DNA from 2 places in the Shewanella sp. A22 genome. Region 2 is predicted to be linked to the other one. Evidence: riboswitches for the same ligand, from Rfam matches in the RefSeq annotation. Region 2 holds a riboswitch; the other holds the start of a gene.
What was found. A riboswitch is a leader RNA that binds a small molecule or an ion and turns the genes downstream of it on or off. The one in region 2 is predicted to bind cobalamin.
Positions count from the first base shown of each region.

Region 1: linked by a shared signal. The riboswitch ahead of ACWXWT_RS04465 (TonB-dependent receptor) and the one ahead of ACWXWT_RS10680 (ABC transporter ATP-binding protein) in region 2 are both predicted to bind cobalamin.

Region 1 is NZ_JBSQBN010000014.1:2,838-7,276, reverse strand. Features, by position in the region: gene ACWXWT_RS04470 (HDOD domain-containing protein) at 1-430, opposite strand, end outside; gene ACWXWT_RS04465 (TonB-dependent receptor) at 548-2,533, opposite strand; cobalamin riboswitch at 2,676-2,879, opposite strand; gene ACWXWT_RS04460 (DUF3622 domain-containing protein) at 3,853-4,167, opposite strand; gene ACWXWT_RS04455 (peptidase U32 family protein) at 4,348-4,439, opposite strand, start outside.
Region 2 is NZ_JBSQBN010000049.1:8,541-12,979, reverse strand. Features, by position in the region: gene ACWXWT_RS10685 (FecCD family ABC transporter permease) at 1-1,023, opposite strand, end outside; gene ACWXWT_RS10680 (ABC transporter ATP-binding protein) at 1,016-1,825, opposite strand; cobalamin riboswitch at 1,905-2,025, opposite strand; gene ACWXWT_RS10675 (histidine phosphatase family protein) at 2,024-2,734, opposite strand; gene metH (methionine synthase) at 3,023-4,439, shown strand, end outside.

The sequences.
Region 1 (4,439 bases), on a different contig from region 2:
TTGTACCAACGCCAGTTTCACTCTCTTCGCGTAACATGGTTATACAATCTATCGCAATCGCTTCATTTAATTCCCAATAACCTTGAACCAGTTTTTTGTAAGGCTCGGTAAGCTCATCAAGCCGCTCTTTCAAATAAAATGAAAAAGCATAACGATAAATATTCACTTGTCCTAAACGGATTAAAGCATCTTTAACACTACGGCTTTTTGTCGATACGATGCCTGCAGTTTGCGCGGTATTACTGCGCAACAACAAATGCATTGCCAAAGCTGGATCGGCAGAAACCGTCTCAATAATAATTCGGATATCGGCTTCACTAATAAGGGCTTTCTTTAACGGAATCAGTATTCCACGTCGACCAATGACCTGCTCTTCGTTGCCTATAATAGCTTGCACTTGAGTAAAAACTTGTTGCTCAAGGTTAGTCATGTTCATTGATCACCTTTTTCAGAATAAACCACGGTATAAAATAATTTAACGATATATTAAAAGTAAAGCCAGTAAAATTACTGGCTTTACTTAAGTTAGCGAACTTAAACAATTAAGTTAAAAACGGTAACCAGCGGTCAGCCTAATTGAACGTCCAGTACCCGAATAATATCCACTGGCATACGCATTGTAATAACCGGTGCCAACATAATCTTCATCAAGTAAGTTGTCGATACGTAAACTACCGTTCCAACCTAAATAGGTATAGTTGAGCGCAAGATTGGTGAGTACATAACTGTCTAACTTATCATCAGCGTTGCTGTTATCACCTTCCATGTAGCGCTCACCAGTGTAAACACCTTCAACAAAGGCTTGCCAACTATCTGAGAAATCATAACTGACATAGGCTTTACCTGAATGCTTTGCCACCCAAGATAACGCTTTACCGTCGTTTTCGCCCTGAGTAAATTCTGCATCAATATAGTCGTACGAAGCACCTAATAGCCAGTCCGTGGATAACTGCACATTATAAGCAGTACTTACCCCAAAACGACGAGATTCGTCTGCATTTACGTTAGCCCCAAAGCCAAATACTCCATCAGGCCCATCAATACGGCTAGTATCCAAAACAATCTCATCTTCTAAATCAAGCTGGTAAGCATTGATTTTGAGTGTTTGAGTCGCTGTTGTGTAATCCCAACCGGCTTCGTAAGAGCGGCCTGTTTGAGGGTTTAAGCCAATTATTGTCACAGGCGTATAAGCCTGTTCGTCGACTTTAGCAAAGCGAAAGTTATCATTTGCACGAACATAAAAACGATTTTCATTGCTTGGACGGTAATTAAGCCCTAACTCAAATGCATGGGCGTCGTTATCAATTTCAATACGATTTGGATAGAGTATTTGATCAAACAAATCATCAGTCACTTCTGAATAACGACCACCCACAACATAAGATAGTGTTGGCGTTATCGGTACCGATGCTTGCACATAGGCACTCTTTTGTGTCTGTTTATTATTACGTTGCATATAACTAAAATCAAAATCCGCTTCACCTTGGCTCACATCAATACCGGCAACAACATTTAAATCACCTTGGTCTAAGTGGTAATTAGCCGTTGCTTTAGGAGAAAAACTCAATAAGTCACGTTCAATGCGGCCTGCACTACCAAACGATATACTGGTGGTTAACGAATCTGAGTAAGTTAAATCTGCACCCAACGCCCAAATGTTATTTAGCTGGTACTGGTAACCACTGCGCAGTGCTGTGGTCATTTCATGATTAAAATCACCTGCATTATAAGAACCCACTTGACGAGGGTCATCTTTATATTGCGCTAAGCTTAACGAACCAGGCGCTTGTAGGTCATTATCAAAATAATTCACTTCAACAAAAAAATCTTCAGTATCAGTTTGATATTGCAAGCGACCTAATATTGAGCTGGTTTCATTGTCATTATTATCACGGTAATTGTCGCTTTCGTTATAGCTGGCCGCTAAAAAGTATCGCCATGCATCGTTAATGGCACCAGACACATCGCCTTTCACTTCATAGGTGTCAAAACTGCCACCACTTACCTGTAAGCCACCACTGGTTTCTGTTGGCGCCTTGGTAATAACATTGATAACACCGCCAACGGCTTGGTCACCATACAATACCCCTGCACTGCCCGATAAAATCTCAACCCGCTCAATTAGATTAATCGGAATCGACTCAACCCTTGGCGCAGAAATATCAATATTATTCAATTTACGTCCATCGACCAATATCAAGGTGTTATTAACGGCTTGTGATGCAGAAAAACCACGCATAGAAAATACGCTGCCCGAATTATTGTCCGACACCTGAATACCAGATTGTCCACGTAATAAATCGGTTAAATTGGTGGCACCGCTCATTTGAATGTCTGCAGCATCAATAACATTAACATTGGCAGCAATGTTTAATGGATTGGCTTGAGTACGGCCAATGACCACTATGGTTTCATCCATGGTGATATCAGACGCAGATGATTGTATTGAAGTGGGTGCAGCAATAGCATTAACGCTAGTGGCACAAAAAATTGCACTTAATAAAAGTGCGATTGTAGTTGGTTTAGTACCCATTTACCTTTAACTCCTGAAAGGAAAAATGGGGCAGTAACGCCGCAATATGGAGCACCAATGTAGCCTGCCTCTAGAGAGTAAATCACTAGAATAAGCCGACAAGCGGTATCACATTACATTTCGAGATCTGCCCACCGAAATCATCGAAATCACCTTTATGGCCGGTCTCCGGACTGAGGTTGTCGTGTTATACCAATGGTATAACCTATATGATTAACGCAAGGCTATTGCGCATCCGACTTTTACCATTCACCGTTGCGGGGGCAGTACCAGATTTACACTGGTTTCCCGATTATCCTGCTGAAGATCACAATCCACAGCAAGCACCGTAAAGATTGACTATTGAATAAACAAGAGTTCAAGTTCAACCCTTGCCAAGAATGTCTATTTTGCGATATCACATCATGCTTATATAAACGAACCAAAGTCATCAAAACGATGGGCGACTAAGCAAATAAGAATATCATAAAGTAATAGCGCGCTGATTATAGCGGATCCCAAGGTAAACTTGATACTAGCAAAAGAGTAACTAACAGATAATTCAACTTGGTTAGGACCTGTTGATCTTTCAAGGTTGTTTTTGCAGCGAATTGTTGGTCATTTGTACAAAGAAGAGACTTTGTGGTGTAGTTATTCTACATAAAAAGTCGATAATGCAGTAAAAATGACCAATAAACGCTGCCCGAAGGGTTCGGGCTAAAAACTTAACCAACAAAGATCAACAGGCCCTAGTTATTAATGTCGCCACGTATATTAGCGAGCCACGATGCTATACAGATAACGGAGAAAGTAGCAGGAAATCATAACGCTTGATGAATTATCAACGTCAGCAAATATTATTAACCTTGGGTGAATAGCAACACACCACTCGGGATCTGGAACGACATTCCAAAATATCCCGAGCAGTCAAGACTGGCAGCAATCTTGCTCATCCAAATGAATCCTTATTTGGTCAAGACAGCGATAAGCTGATTAATACCAATCCGCATTGAAGTTTGCTCTTTTAGCGAAAATTATTAGTGTGCTATTCGAGGCAGTCTTTTGAAGGCATGGTTGTTTCACGTCAAAAATGACTAACAAAGAAGAGTGGGCTAATAAATTCGCCCTTCGGGGCTGTGTCACAATACCAATTACTACCTCAAATGCCTTTAATGTAGCTAGCTACACCAGCAGTCATTTGAATTGTACTTGGCACTGTGACGCAGCCTAAAATAGATCACACTTCAATAAGGACTGGTATAAATTTCAATTTACGATGTTCTACCTTGAACACATGAAAATTGACGCTTATCGATAACATTTACGTCATCGGTAAAATGTTAGTTTAACGTTTCGTCGTCATCTTCTTCGTCAAACAACTCATCTTCGTCCACTGCAGACTCTGCAGCAATCGCAGCAGCTAAACTTTTAGCCTTAAGATGCTTTTCAGTTTTACGCTTGTTACGGTCGGCTTGCTTTGATAAAAAACCTTGCAGAGCTTGTTCGCCCCATGCAATGGCTTCTGCTTCTGATGCAAAACCATCATGGCTTTTTGACACAACCGTTTTAGTCGCGGTCATGCGACGAGTGATCTCAGTTTTCCATGTATCTTCAACTTGAATAACACGTAAACTATATTTTTTGCTATCGCTCATAATCTATTCTTTCCTACTTCAAGGTATCACAGGCTAAAACCCATGAAATTTCAGGCGCGCAGTGTACTCCAAACACACGTGTTTAGCAGCAATTTAATGGTTATTTTTGCAGCTTATTTGACAAATGTTTACTACAGACACCATAAAAGGAATGAGATATAAAATCTCACTACTGCACCATTATTGTTTCACTAATTGGTTTGAACCAACAATCATCATTTCGCATTTATGGCAATCAAACACCAATTTTAATTTGTCTTTACCCACATCTA
Region 2 (4,439 bases):
CAAAATACATCGTGCTATGACGTCAATCCACACCATAAATAATCCCCCCAACATCGCGGTTAAGATCATCGGCTGACGCCCTGAAAACAATAGCCTAACGGTATGAGGGATCATCAAGCCCACAAAACCAATCCCCCCACAGGTCGCCACTAACATAGCAGTAATAAGTGAGCACAGTAACAACATACTTAAACGCAACTTTGCCACATTAATGCCTAAGGTATGAGCGGTTTCGTCACCAGCTTGCAACGCCATTATTTGCCGCTTAAATATCAACATAATCAATAAGCTCACACCAACTGTAACACTAGGCAGTAATAAATTAGTCCAGCTTGCTTTAGCAAAACTGCCTAAACTCCAAAATAATACTGAGGCAGCTGCCTGCGGGCTAGAAAAATACAACAATAAGCTCGTGAGCGCACCAAACAAAAACGAAGTTGCCACACCAGACAACAGCATACGTTCCACTTGGCTTGTTCGACCAGAACCCGACAATATAAACACAATTAATACCGATAAACTGGCGCCGATAAATGCCCCAATCGGAATACTTAATGTCGACCAAGACCACCAAGGTTGCGCAGTAAAACTAGGAGCAATAACAAGCGCGTCTGATAACATCTCAGCAAACACCCCTGTTTGGCTAAATAATGACACTACCAACACCGCACCAAATGACGCCCCTGAACTTATACCAAACAAGTATGGATCAGCTAACGGATTGCGGGTCACCGTTTGCAATACGCTGCCAGCAATAGACAACCCAGCTCCAGCCACAAAGGCCAATAAAATCCGCGGAAAGCGTAATTCAAGCACAATACGTTGGGTTAACTTAATATTATGCTCACTGCTATGTGTCAAACTTGGTATGTCGCCACTCATTAAGTGATTAAATACCATTAATACGTCATTTAGATGAATGTTGGCCGCACCAAAACTCGCGGCCAATAAAGGAGACAGCAAAGTGGCAAAGACCAACAAACTGAAAAAGAGATAATAGCGACGTTGTGATGCATCAATCATGTTCTGAGCATCCTTTCTGACTTGCTTGGTAACCATAAAAGTAGCTAATAAGCGGTTTACCGTGTTGTGGGTGACGATTAATCTCGCAACATACGCCAAACACCTCACTAATTTGCCGTTCGGTTAACACATCTGTTGGAGTGCCTTTAGCAATTAATTTCCCCTTATCGAGCAACAATAATTTATCGCACATTGCGCTGGCTAGATTCAAATCATGAATAGACGCAATAACACTAATACCTAAAGATTTAACCAGCTCAAGAATTTGAATCTGATAACGAATATCTAAATGATTGGTCGGTTCATCTAAAATAAGTATTTGAGGCTGTTGCACGATGGCGCGAGCGATCAATGCGCGTTGTTTTTCGCCGCCAGATAACTGCTCATACTGTTGCAGTGCTTTTTGCTGAAGACCCACTTTAGTTAATGCACTTAACACACGCTCACGGTCTTGCGCGGTATTAGGGTCAAACAAGCCTTTATGAGGTATTAACCCCATTGTCACTAATTGTTCGGTTGTGACATCAAAATAATGCGGAGTATCTTGCTGCACTACCGCAATAGTTTGCGCTAACACCTTAGATGAAAACTCACCGATGGGTTTAGAGAAAATGTCAATGTGACCGCTCGTCGGCACAATATAACGATACAAACAACGTAACAAGCTCGACTTACCGGCGCCATTGGGGCCAATTACCCCTAACATTCGGCCCTTAGGCAAACCAAAATGAATATCTGCCAAAATCGTTTTATTATCGACTTGCCAAAAAAGATGATTTACATCCAATACCGATTCAGACATGCAAGTCGCCTCGCCATGTCCAATTTATTAACACATACATCGACTAAATAACTCCCCTAAGTCACCCGCTTAGGTATGAATGTTGAGGTGATTCAAAGCTGGTATCTGACTTATGTACCAATACATCATTGGTCCACCTACAGTTGCGGGGACAGTTTGGGCTTATCCCAATTCCCAATACCTTGAAAAACACAATCATTAAGGCGCTGGCATTGTCGCCGTTTGTGGCCAATGCAATGTAAAGCATACCTTGGGTTGAAGTGCTTGAAAGCTAGATGAAAACGCATCACTGTCGCTCTGCTCAGTCCAAAACACATCAAGCGACATAATAGCAGCATAGGGGATGGCAAGGTTAGCAAATAATCCATTGGTTTTCCCCGCATTAAGCACATACCCCATAATGCATCGCATTACGCCTCCATGGGTTACCACCAATGCTTGCGGTATTGACGCATCGGCGTCATCCTGTTGAATTAACGCTTGCTGCAAATGGTCTACAATGGTCATTAATCCCTGTTTAACCCGCTCAGCAAAATCGACCACGCTCTCACCTTTATCAGGGGTGTTTTCAACCTTCCATGGGTCCTGCCAATAGGCATCAAACTGGCTTGGGTTTGCACGATAAATATCATCAAATGCTTGGCCATCCCATACACCAAAGTTAATCTCTTGCAAGTCTGACAAAAGGTGCAAAGGCAACGCTAATTGTTGTGACGCTTTGGTAGCAAACGTTTGGCAACGCACTAAAGGCGAGCTAAAAATATGGCTTATGGGTCGCGGCATGCAAGCAAAAGCATGGCACATTTTGTCGTGCCCTTGTGGCGTTAATGCTACATCTATTTGGCCACGCGCAATTTCACCGCCTTCACACTCGCCGTGACGTAAAAACACTATCTTGGCTTGTTTCATTTAAATAAACCTCAACTCAGAATAATAAACGCTAATCAGCCTTGCTCTGACAGTAAAATTTCGCGTACTATGGACGTCTATACGTTTATATGTCCAAAATACCATCTTAATAGATAATCATTTAGCATGATAATCATTGTACACAACAAATATAAGTAACTTGATAGGCAAGTGTTATATGAAAATGTTGTACACAACAATAATGTTATCGCCCTACTATTGTAAAAATAAGGGTATGCTTATCTCAATCAAGGTATCAAGCAACATAGTGATAAAAAGGTAACTGTTATGGCGAAATCGACTTCTTACAGTCAAACACTTAAACAACTTAATGCATTGTTAGCGCAGCGTATTGTGATTCTAGATGGCGCCATGGGCACCATGATCCAAGACTATAAGTTGGAAGAAGAAGATTATCGTGGCGAGCGTTTTAAAGATTGGCATTGCGATGTTAAAGGCAACAATGACTTATTAGTACTCAGCCAACCGCAAATCATTAAAGATATTCATACTCAGTACCTGTTAAACGGTGCCGACATTATTGAAACCAACACCTTTAATGCCACCACCATTGCCATGGCCGACTACGATATGCAGTCACTGGCCGCTGAAATTAACCTTGCTGGCGCCCGAGTCGCCCGCCAAGCAGCAGATGAAGTAGCAGCACAAACCGGTTCACCACGTTATGTTGCCGGCGTATTAGGCCCAACCAACCGTACCTGTTCTATCAGTCCAGACGTTAACGACCCTGGGTTTCGTAATGTCAGTTTCGATCAATTAGTTGAAGCTTATGTCGAATCAACCAGCGCCTTAATTGAAGGCGGTGCCGATATCATTATGGTTGAAACCATTTTTGATACCTTAAACGCCAAAGCCGCCCTGTTTGCGATTGAAAAAGTATTCGATCAACTTGGCGATCGCTTACCTGTCATGATCTCGGGCACGATTACCGACGCATCAGGCCGCACACTAACCGGCCAAACAACCGAAGCCTTTTATAACTCTTTACGCCACATCAAGCCGTTATCGATTGGCCTTAACTGCGCCCTTGGGCCAAAAGAGTTGCGTCCGTACGTTGAAGAATTGTCACGTATTGCCGAATGTTATGTTTCCGCCCACCCTAATGCTGGCTTACCCAACGAATTTGGCGGCTATGATGAAACCCCAGAAGAAATGGCCGAAGTCATTAATCAATGGGCGCAAGAAGGCATGCTCAATATTGTCGGTGGTTGTTGTGGCAGTACACCGGCTCACATTAGTGCCATTCGTGAAGCTGTACTCCGACACGAACCAAGACAGATCCCAGATCTTCCAGTCGCGTGTCGTTTATCGGGCCTAGAGCCACTCACCATCGATAAAAACTCGCTATTTGTTAACGTTGGCGAGCGCGCTAACGTGACCGGTTCGGCTAAATTTTTACGCTTAATTAAAGAAGAAAAGTTCGAAGAAGCGTTAGATGTCGTGCGCGAGCAAGTTGAAAACGGCGCGCAAATTATCGACGTCAACATGGACGAAGGTATGCTTGATGGCGTGGCGTCAATGGCGAAGTTTTTAAACTTAATCGCCTCTGAGCCCGACATCTCTCGCGTGCCAATCATGATTGACTCATCAAAATGGGAAGTAATAGAAGCGGGCCTTAAATGCGTTCAAGGCAAGTCGATTGTTAACTCTATTTCGATGAAAGAAGGCGAAGCCAAGTTTATTG